DNA from 2 places in the Lysobacter sp. CA199 genome. Region 2 is predicted to be linked to the other one. Evidence: predicted binding sites of a transcription regulator. Region 2 holds the regulator's gene; the other holds the start of a gene.
The links. Region 2 encodes sigma-54, which starts transcription at its own class of promoters, with help from an activator protein. Its sites were predicted from a motif close to TGGCACGNGCNTTGC; they were not measured.

Region 1 (5,547 bases), on a different contig from region 2:
GAAGCGCTGATCGCGGCGTTCGTCCAGCGTGGTCCATTGCGCGCCGTCGTTGGAGCCCTGCAGCGCCCAGGCCTGCGCGTCGCCGCGCTTGCCGGCCGAGGTCAGGGTGTACAGGCGCACGGTCGCCGCCGTCTTGAAGCTCCAGCTCAGCAACGGCATGGGACCGTTCAAACGCGCCGAGGTGGTCGAGTCGTCGTCGAACAAGGCCGCGACCTGCTTGGTGCCCAGGCCGGCCACCGCGGCGTTGTCGCGACGGGCCAGATCGCGCAACGGCGACGGCGCCTCACCGTCCCGGCTCAGCGACTCGGGCAGCGCCTGCGCGGCGCTCGCCCAATTCGACGGCGACGGGCCCATGCGGAAATCCAGCACCGCGCCTTGTGCCAGCAATTCGTGCGGCAAGGTCAACCTTTCCCATGGCTCGCCGTTGACCCGCAACGACTGCACATAGCGATTGCGCTCGCTGACCTTGGGCGCGTTGATCTGCAATTGCTTGCCGTTGTCCAGATGGAGGGTCATGCGCTCGAAACGCGGCGCGCCGATCACGTACTCCGGCGAGCCCATGCGCAGCGGATAGAAACCGGCGGCGCTGAACAGCCACCACGCCGACATTTCGCCGTTGTCTTCGTCGCCCGGATAACCCTGGCCGATCTCGCCGCCGACATAGAGTCGGTCCATGATGTCGCGCACTTTCTCCTGGATGCGCCAGGGCTGCCCGGCCGCGGCGTACATGTAGGGAATGTGGTGCGAAGGCTGGTTGCTGTGGCCGTACTGGCCCATGCGCACGTCGCGCGCTTCGATCATCTCGTGGATCACCCCGCCGTAGCTGCCGACCTCGAAGGTGCCCGGCGTGGCGAAGAACAGATCCAGCTTGTTGCCCAGCGCGGTGCGTCCGCCGTACAGCGCGGCCAGGCCGGCGCCGTCCTGCGGCGCGTGGAAGGCCATGTTCCAGGCGTCGGTCTCGGTGTAGTCGCCGCCCCACCGGGTCGGATCGAATTCGGTCGCGGTGTAACGCCACCGGCCGTCGCGGTGACGGCCGAGGAAGAAGCCCAGTTGCGGATGGAACAGATTGACGTAGCCCAGCGCGCGGTTGCGGTAATACGCGGCATCGTCGGCGTAGTGCTCGCGATAAGGATCGTCGGCGCCGGCTTCGCGCGACAAAGCCGAGGCCAGACGGCCGATGGCGAAATCGTTGATGTAGCCGTCCATCGACCACGACAGGCCTTCGTCGGTGCTGGTATCGGTGTAGCCCTTGAAGATCGCGCGCTCGATGCCCTTGCGCCCCGCGCCCGGCACCGGGCTGACGCTGGAGGCGTTGCGGATCGCCGACTGATAGAACGAACGCACATCGAAATTGCGCACGCCCTTGAGCCAGGCGTCGGCGAAGGCGACGTCGGAACTGGTGCCCACCATCAGGTCCGCGTAACCCGGCGAAGACCAGCGCGCGATCCAGCCGCCGTCGCGGTACTGCTGGACGAAACCGTCGATCATCTCGCCCGCATGCTTGGGCGTGAACAGCACGTAGGCCGGCCAGCTGGTGCGGTAGGTGTCCCAAAAACCGTTGTTGACGTAGACCTTGCCGTCCATCAGCGCCGCGCCGGTGCGGGTCGCGCTGCTCGGACCGGCGGCCGGCGAGAACGAGCTGGCGTATTGGTACAGCGGGCGCTCGGCGGTACCGGTGTTTTCGAAGCCGCTGTTGGGATACAGGAACAAGCGATACAAATTGGAATACAGCGTGGCGCGCTCGTGCTCGGGCGCGTTGTCGATCTGGACGATGCCCAGTTGCGCGTCCCAGGCCGCGCGCGCGCGTTCGCGCACCGCGTCGAACCCCTCGCCGTCGGCGATCTCCAGCGCCAGATTGCGCTTGGCCTGATCCACGCCGATCAGCGAAGTGGCGATGCGCATCGTCACCTGGCGGGTGGGATCGGCGGACAGATCGAAGCGATACCAGGCCGAAACCCGGTCGCGGTCCTTGGCGCGATCCAGGCGCGATCCGTCGACGATGGGCCGGTCGAAACGAGCATGGAAATACAAGCGGCTGGCGCCGGTGGACAGCTTGCTCTTGCTTTCGGTCCAGCCGCTGAGCCCGAGTCCGTCGCGGTCGAGCACGATGTCGCCGTTCTCATCGCGCTGATCGAACAACAGCCGCGCCTGCTCGCCGGGATAGGTGAAGCGCAGCATCGCGGCGTGATCGGTCGGGGTCATCTCGGCGATCACCCCGTTGTCGAAACGCACGCGGTAGTAATCGGCGCGCGCGGTCTCCTGGTCGTGGCCGAAGCTCAGCGCGCGCTTGGCGCGATCGAATTCCGGCGCGCCCTCGCCGATCGACGGCAGGATGTGGAAGCTCTGCCGGTCGCCCATCCACGGGCTGGGCTCGTGCGACAGCGCGATGGCCTCGATGCGCGGACGGTTGTCCTCGCCGTTGCGCTCTTGGTACTGGTAGATCCAGTCCGAACCGGCGTTGGTGGTCGGGGTCCAGAAATTGAATCCGTGCGGCATCGCCACCGCCGGGAAGGTATTGCCGCGCGAGTAGCGCGCATTGGAATTGCTGCCGCGGCGGGTGTCGACGTAGTCGCTGGGGCGCAGCGCGCCGGACTTGTCCGCGTCCTTCTTGCGCGGCGCCGGTTGGATGCGCAGATCGTCCAGATAGCCGCGATACGAATGCCCGGGCTCGCCGTCGTGCACCAGCACGATCTGGCGCACGCGGCGTCCGGCCGCGACTTCGCCGATGCGGCTGGACACCGCGTTCCACTGATCCGGATACAGCAGGCGCGCCGCGCCTTGTCCGCGCGCGGTCAGCGGGTTGCCGTAGCGGTCCAGCGGCTTGCGCTCAGACAGGCGACTGCCGTCGTCGAACACCAGATCGATGGCGACGTAGGTGGAAGCGTTGCGCAGATTGTCGAGCCCCGACACCGGCGCCGGCGCGGCGACGTTGGCCGGCGACAGCGGAAACACCCGGTATGACAGCTCGCTGTCCTTGCCGATCGCGATGTCGACCTCGAACAGCTGCGCCTGTTGTTCGCCGCCGCTGGGCGCTTCGAAGCGCAACGAGCGCAACCCGGTGAAACCGACCTCGGGTTTGGCGGTCAGCGCCGCGGCCTGGGGCGGACCGCCGTCCACGCGCAGGCGGATCGGATCGGCGGCCCGCAACGCCGGCGCCGCGTCGGCGGCTTCGAACGAGTTCCAGAACTGCCTGCCCGGCTTGGCCGCAAACGCTGGAGCCGCGATCGCCCAGATCAAGCCCATGGCCAATGCCGTCCTGGCCGCGTGCGCGCCGCGGCGCCCTGAGTTGCTTGCCGACATGTCCCGCTCCCGTCCTGCCCCAAACGGCATCGCCGTCATGCCGCCGCGCGCCGCCGTATGACGTCACGCCGCGGTCCGAGACCGATTTGAATCGATCTAAATTCAGCTTGTCAAACCGCGATGCAGCACGGGAATACGCTGTTCAGTATTCTTAAATTCAAATAAAAACAAATGCTTAGACATATGGATGCAGTGAACGTTCACCGTCCTTTGGCACACCTTTTGCGTCAATACCCTCACAATGTGACTTGAATCACATTTTTAACGGGACTGAATCACGTCCCAAACCACCCCTTGCCCTTCGGAACTCGGTCCTCATGCCGATACAGCATCGTCTTGCCCTGTCCATCGCCCTGGCGACCGCGACAGCAACTTGCCTTCCCGCGTCAGTTCTTGCCGCTACACGTCAACAACCTGCGACCGATCCCTTACCGGAGATCGAGCGCCTGCGCGCCGATCGCCAATGGCTGGCCGCGCTGGCGCGGATCGAGAGTGCCCAGTCCGCGAGCCCCGGCGATGAACGTTTGTATCGGCTGCAGGCGCTGACCCTGGCCGATCTGGGCGGCGCCGACCGCGCCTGGACTCTGTACCAGGCGCGGCCGCAGTTGTTCAGCGCCGACGAGCGTCAACGTCTGCAGTCCGATCGTTTCGCCCGCCGGGTGCTGTGGGGCACGTTGTTTCCCGAAAGCGAGGCCCAGCGCCTGACCGAGATGCGCCAGGCGCGCAGCCTGCTCGAACAGCAGCGCGCCGACCAGACGCCGGCCCAGCAACAAGCCGATCTGCGCACGCGCTTCGATGAGTTGGTGATGCTCAACCATCTCGAACGCCACGCCGAGGCGGTACAGCGCTATCGCGCGCTGCAGGCCGAGAACGTGCAACTGCCGATGTACGCCCTGGCCAAGATCGGCGCCTCGCTGCTGGCCGACAAGCATCCGGAAGAAGCCGCGCAAGTGCTCGAACACGTCGTGCGCGAATGGCCGGAAGACCAGGATTCGCAACTGCAGTTGGCCTATGCCTATTCGGAAGCCGAGCGCTTCGACGACGCCCACGCGCAACTGCAGAAGATCAAGGCGGCGCAGCCCGCATTCGTACGGGTCAAGGGCGCCAAGGAAAGCCACGAGAACTGGCGTCACTACGACGCCGACAGTCACCTGACCATGATCGGCCTGTACGGCGAGGACACCGTCGGCGCGCAGAAGTATCTGGAAAGCCTCGCCGCGATCGGCCCCGGCAACGCCGGCCTGCAGACCGATCTTGGCGTGACTTATCAAAAGCGCGGCTGGACCGATCGCGCCTTGGAGCGCTTCCGCATGGCCAGCACGCAGGAGCCGACCGACGTCGGCGCGCGCGTCGGTCAGGTCGGCGCGTATGTGCAACACAACCGGGTGGATCTGGCGCGACCGATCCACGACGAATTGATCGAACGCCGCGCGCGCGACGTGCAGGTCAAGCAGATGACCGAGTCGTGGGACAGCCGGCTGGGTTGGCAATGGCTGATCGGCAGCAGCTTCGGCCGCAGCGACGCGCGCGGCGGCGGCGCCACCGCATCGCCGCTGGGTACGCGCGACGCCGAGCATCGCGTCGAGATCCGCAGCCCGCTGATTCACGACCGCTGGCGTCTGACTGCGCATGCGCGCGATGCCTGGGCCGATTATCCCGACGGCGCGTTCGGCAAGGAGCGCGTGCACGACCGCCGCGCCGGGGTCGGCGCGCTGTACGTCTACGACCGTTTGAGCCTGGGTTTCGGCGTGGATCGCGCCAACGACCGCTGGCTCGACCGCGGCGACCGCACCGGTTATTACGCCGATGCGGACTGGCGCTTCAACGACGCGTGGTACGGCACCGCCTCGTGGTATCGCGGCACGCCGGAAGCCTCACTGCAAGCGCGCCGCAACGCCATCGACGCCGACGCGTTGAGTCTGGGACTGCGTTACACCCCGAACGAGCGCACCCGCCTGGGCGCGACCGCGCAGCAGTTGCGTTACAGCGACGACAACACCCGCACCGCGTTCGGCCTCAACGCCGAGCAACGGCTGTACACCCGACCGCACCTGCTGATCGACGGACTGGCCGACCTGGCCACCAGCCGCGCCAGCCGCCGCGATAGCCAGGTGCCCTACTTCAACCCCAGCCGCGATGCCTCGCTGAATCTGGGCGTGCGCTTCGACCATCTGGCCTGGCGCCGTTATCAGCGCCACTTCCGCCAGCGCCTGACCGCGCAGGCCGGGCCGTACTGGCAACGCGGGT
Region 2 (5,547 bases):
GATCGCGGTGCTCGCGAGTTTTTCGCGTTCGCGCAGGCCCGCGTTGAGCGAAGCGGCGATCAGCGGGCTGCCTTCGGACAGCATGCGCGCGGCGGTTTCGAGCACCGCGTTGCGATCGCCGGGTTCGACCAGGATCGCAACGCGCTCCGCGCTCAACAGTTCGTAAAGCGGCATGACGGCGTTGTAGGTGGCTTGCGGTACGTGGCTGGCGCGGAGTTTACGCTAAGGTCAGCTGAGTTCGCCGTTGCGGGCGAGGCTTTCGCCTCGATGATGGTCGACTTGCTTGCTCTTGTGCTTCATCAGCAGGCGGTCGAGCTTGTCGGCGAGCAGGTCGATGGCGGCGTACATGTCGATCGCGGCGGCATCGCAGTGCAGGGTGCGGCCGGCGATGAGGATGGTGGCTTCGGCTCGATGGTCGGGCTTGTCGAGGCTGAGCTGGGTTCGCACGTCGAAGGGATGGTCGTAATGGCGTTGCAGACGGGCCAGCTTGGTTTCCACGTAGTCGCGCAGGGCTGCGGTGACTTCAAGCTGCTGGCCGTGGGTTTCGATACGCATCGGGGACCTCCTTCACGTCGCGGATGAATGCGGAACTCGAGGTTCCGTCCGGCCTTGCCGGACCTAAACGGAACCGGGTGACGCCCTAGCCAAAGCCAGGGAGTCCAGCATCTCACGCTGAGTCTGCGGCGCAAGGGCCCGGTCTGGTCCTTTGGTAGTAACCGGCGCGGAAGACGTTGATACGGAAGAGATTTTTTCCGTATGTAAAGTTTTTGCAATGTCTTTGGCGGGAAAAGGTATAAGCCGCCAGGTTGACGGAGGCCAAGCGCACGCAACGTCACGACGCACACGAAAAGCCCCTCTCGCGCTTGCGGGAGCGGGGTTGGGGTGAGGGCGCGCCGGTAGCAACGTGCCCTTATCCGGCCCCCGCCTTCGCGGGGACAGACTCTCCCGCCACCTTCTCCCGCAAGCGGGAGAAGCGAAGGGCTGCGGGGCTCAGCCCATCCGCACGCGATCCTGAGACGAGGGGATGCTCATCGCCTCGCGATACTTGGCGACGGTGCGGCGCGCGACCGGCACGCCGGTGGCCTTGAGGGTTTCGGCCAGGCGCGCATCCGACAAGGGCTTGCGCGGATTCTCCGCTTCGATCAGGCGGCGGATCATCGCCTGGATCGCGGTGCTGGACGCTTCGCCGCCCGAACCGGTATCGATGCCGGAGGCGAAGAACGCACGCAGCGGCACGGTGCCGCGCGGAGTGCGCGCGTACTTGCGCGCGATCGCGCGCGAGACCGTGGATTCGTGCAGGCCGACTTCGGTGGCGACTTCGCGCAAGGTCAGTGGGCGCAACGCGCTGTCGCCGAATTCCAGGAACGCGGCCTGTTGCTTGAGCAGGCAACGCGCCACCTTGAGCAACGTGTCGCCGCGCGCTTCCAGACTCTTGAGCAGCCAGCGCGCTTCCTGCAGATGGCCGCGCAGATAACTGGCGTCGGCGGCGCTGGCGTGGCGGATCATGCCTTCGTAACCGCGATGGATCGAAATGCGCGGACGCATCGTTTCCGACAAGGCCACGCGCCACAGGCCGCGCTGACGCCATATCACCACATCGGGCGTGACATAGGTGTCGGTGGAGATCGCACCCATCTGCGCGCCGGGGCGCGGATCGAGCGAGCGCAGCAATTGCACCGCGACATCGACCTGCGCCTGATCGAGCTTGAACTCGCTGGCCAGGCCGGCCACGCCGATGCGCGGCAGACGCTCCAGGGGACCGGCGCAGATCTGCAGCGCCAGCGCCTTGCCCGGGGTCTCGTCGGGCAGGGTGCCCAACTGCAGGCTCAGGCATTCGCCGAGCGAACGCGCGCCGGTGCCGACCGGATCGAACCGCTGCACCTGGTGCAGTACGGTGACGATTTCGTCTTCGCCGACGTGCAATTCCGGCATCAGCGATTCGGCGATGGCCTGCAGGGGCTCGCGCAGATAGCCGTCGTCGTCGATGGCCTCGATCAGGGCCACGCCGATGCTGCGGTCGCGGGTCGACAGCGGGCTCAGGTGCAATTGCCAGAGCAGGTGGTCGAGCAGGGTCTCGGCGTCGGCGACCTGTTCGGCCGCGGTGGAGTCTTCGTCGTTATCGGACGGGCCGACCCGTTCGTACCAGGTCTCGCCGTCGTCCATGGTCCATTCCGGCTCGGGCGTGGCCGCGTCGCTGCCGGGGCCCGGGCCCTCGCCGTGATCGGCGTTCTCGCTGGAGGAGGCCGAGGTCTGCGGTGGACGCAGTTCCTCCTCGCCGCCCGGCGCGGCCGGTTCGGTCCAGTCCAGCAGCGGATTGCTCTCCACCGCGCTCGCCAGTTCGGCTTCCAGTTCCACAGCCGACAGTTGCAGCAGACGGATCGCCTGCCGCAATTGCGGCGTCATTACCAACTGTTGTCCGAGAGAGGCTTGGAGGCGGGGCTTCATGTTCGATGGCTGACGCGACCTGAAAGGCAACGACCTGAGATGGCAGTCGGCCGAGTCGTGCATCGCGGGCGTCGTTCGCGCCCGGCAACCAGAAGGTTACAGACGGAAAGTTTCGCCCAGGTAGACGCGACGGACATCGGGGTTGGCCAGCAGCGCGTCCGGAGCCCCCTGCGCGAGCACGCCGCCGTCATTCAGGATATACGCACGATCGCAAATGCCCAAGGTTTCGCGAACGTTATGGTCGGTGATCAGGACGCCGATCCCGCGATTCTTGAGATGGCGCACGATTCGCTGGATCTCGCCGACCGAAATGGGGTCGACACCGGCGAAAGGTTCGTCCAGCAGCATCAGGCGCGGCCGAGTGGCCAAAGCGCGCGCGATTTCCACGCGGCGGCGCTCGCCGCCGGACAGGCTGGCGCCGAGCTGATCGGCGACGTGGGTGACCTGCAGCTCGTCCATCAGGCTGGCGAGCTCGCGTTCGATGCCGGCGCGGTCGAGGTCGGCGCGCAGTTCCAGCACCAGGCGCAGGTTGTCGGCCACGCTGAGTTTGCGGAACACGGAAGGTTCCTGCGGCAGGTAACCGACGCCGTACTTGGCGCGCGCGTACATCGGTTCTGCGGTGATGTCCTTGCCGTCGAGCACGATCGAGCCGGCATCGGCCGGCACCAGGCCGACGATCATGTAGAAGCAGGTGGTCTTGCCGGCGCCGTTGGGGCCGAGCAGGCCGACCACTTCGCCGGCGTCCAGGGTCAGGCCGAAATCGCGCACGACCTCGCGCTGGCGGTAGGCCTTGCGCAGGCCTTGGGCGACCAGCATCAGCCGCCTCCCTTCTTGGCGGGGGCGGGCTTGCTCGCCGGCTTGGCCGGAGCGGTCTTGGGCACGGCCGGAGCCGGTGCCGCGCCGTCCTTGTTCTTGGGTTGCAGGCGCATGCTCACGCGGCCGCCGGTGCCGCCGCTTTCGACTTGCCCCGTCTTCATGTTGTAGACGATGCGTTCGCTGGCGATGGTGTCGCCGGCGTTGTCGACGAAGGCGTTGCCGGTGAGGATCACCGTGTCCTTGGACATGTCGTAGTCGACTTTGTTGGCGCGGCCGTTGAACGGCTTGCCGTCGTCGAGTTCCTGCTTCAGCGTGACCTGCGAACCGGTCAGCACCACTGAACTGATGTCGCCGCCGCTGCGCTTGATGTCGGCCTTGGACGAATTGATCACCAAGGTGCCCTGGACGATCTTGACGTTGCCGGTCAACACGCAGGGACCGGAATCGTTGCCGACCTGGCAGTTGCTCTGGTCGGAGTCGACATCCATGGGCTGGTTGCGGTCCGAGCTGCGGGCCTGCGCGCTCATGGCCGGAGCCAGCAGCAGCGCGGCCAGGCACAGGGCCGGCAGATTAGCGGGCTTTCGCTTCATAGCGCGCCTTGACGTTGGATTTGAGGATCACGTTCTTGGTCTCGAGATCGGCCTCAAGGCCCAGACCGCTCAGTATAGTGCCCGGCTGGACCATGTTGACCGCGACGGCCGAGGTGGCCTTGTTCGCATCGGGGAACACGTTCAGTTCTTCGGTGGCGATCTTGATCGGCTTGCCTTCGGCATTGGTGCTGTCGGCATGCACCTGTCCGCGCAGACGCACCTCGTCGGCCTCGGCGCTGACCCAGCCGCGTTGCGAGCGCACTTGCCACGGGCCGCCGTTGCTGCCCTGCTTGGGCGGAATCAGGAACAGCGGCGTGGTGATGTCCATGGTCTTGACCGCCGGATCGCGGGTCAGCTGGGGCGCGCGCAGAGTGAAGGATTCCTTGCCCTGCTTGTCGAGCACGATCGCTTCGAAATCGGTCAGCACGTAGTCCGGCCGCGTACCGGTCCGGGCCGCTTGCGGCTTGTCGCGCTGCGACCACAACGCCCAGCCGCTGAGCGCGGCGGCGGTGAGCAGGATCAGGGTGAACCATCCGCGCCAGCTCATCCCAGCGCTCCGTTCAATACGTCTTCGGCGTGGCCTTGCGCGCCCAGCAGCAGATCGCACAGTTCGCGCGCCGCGCCTTCGCCGCCGCGCGCGACGGTGCGCCAATGCACGCGTTCGCGCACCCACGGATGCGCGTTGGCCGGCGCGACCGCCAGGCCCACGTGCGGGAGGATGCGCAGATCGGCGAGGTCGTCGCCCATGAAGGCGACTTGTTCCAGGCTCAGGCCCAGGCTTTCGGCGATCAGCTTGACGCAGACCAGCTTGTCCTTGACGTCGCCGTGCGAACTGGCGCCCAGCTCGGCGGCGCGATGGGCGGCGATCGCCCCGCCGCGCGCGGTCACGAAATGCACTTCGATCCCGACCTTGCGCAGCAGCGCCAGACCCTGGCCGTCCTGGACATGAAAGCTCTTGTACTCGCGCCCGCTGCTGTCGAAGGTCAGCCGGCCGTCGGTCAGCGTGCCGTCGACGTCGAAGCAGGCCAACCGGATGCGGGCGGCGCGTTCGCGGATGGCGGCGGGATAGTCGTTGAGGTGGCTGTAGGGCATGGGATTCGGGATGGGGGATTCGGGATTGGTAAAGGCGTAAAGAGCGGGTGGGCCGGGGGATTCGCATTTTTCGAATCCCGAATCCCCCATCCCGAATCTCCGCCGTTAAACCACCCGAGCCCGCAACAAGTCGTGAATGTTCAAGGCGCCGACCACCCGCCGTTCAGTATCCACGACCAGCAGGCCGCTGATCTTGTGGGTCTCCATCAACTGCGCCGCTTCCACCGCCAGCGCATCGGCGCCGATGGTCTTGGGCGAACGGGTCATGACTTCGGCGATGCGCGTGGAGCGCAGATCCACGCCGGGGTCGTCGAGGGTGCGGCGCAAGTCGCCGTCGGTGTACAGGCCGATCAGGCGCTGCGCGTCGTCGACCACCGCGGTCATGCCCAGGCGCTTGTGGCTCATTTCCACCAGCGCCTCGCTGACGGTGGCGTCGGCCGACACCCGCGGCACTTCCTCGCCGGCGTGCATGATGTCGGTGATGTGCAGCAGCAGGCGGCGGCCGAGCGCACCGGCCGGATGCGAGCGGGCGAAGTCGTCGGCGGTGAAGCCGCGCGCTTCCAGCAGCGCGACCGCGAGCGCGTCGCCCATCGCCAGCGAGGCG

Region 1: a site for sigma-54 is predicted at 3,512-3,526, ahead of pgaA (poly-beta-1,6 N-acetyl-D-glucosamine export porin PgaA). Genes of this name have one in related genera too.

Annotation. Positions count from the first base shown of each region.
Region 1 covers NZ_JBQJIL010000001.1:54,386-59,932, forward strand. The annotation lists gene ACTOWJ_RS00275 (GH92 family glycosyl hydrolase) at 1-3,300, opposite strand, end outside; gene pgaA (poly-beta-1,6 N-acetyl-D-glucosamine export porin PgaA) at 3,618-5,547, shown strand, end outside.
Region 2 covers NZ_JBQJIL010000015.1:22,644-28,190, forward strand. The annotation lists gene ACTOWJ_RS24905 (PTS sugar transporter subunit IIA) at 1-174, opposite strand, end outside; gene hpf (ribosome hibernation-promoting factor, HPF/YfiA family) at 229-555, opposite strand; gene ACTOWJ_RS24915 (RNA polymerase factor sigma-54) at 991-2,445, opposite strand; gene lptB (LPS export ABC transporter ATP-binding protein) at 2,542-3,261, opposite strand; gene lptA (lipopolysaccharide transport periplasmic protein LptA) at 3,261-3,851, opposite strand; gene lptC (LPS export ABC transporter periplasmic protein LptC) at 3,832-4,398, opposite strand; gene ACTOWJ_RS24935 (KdsC family phosphatase) at 4,395-4,943, opposite strand; gene ACTOWJ_RS24940 (KpsF/GutQ family sugar-phosphate isomerase) at 5,049-5,547, opposite strand, start outside.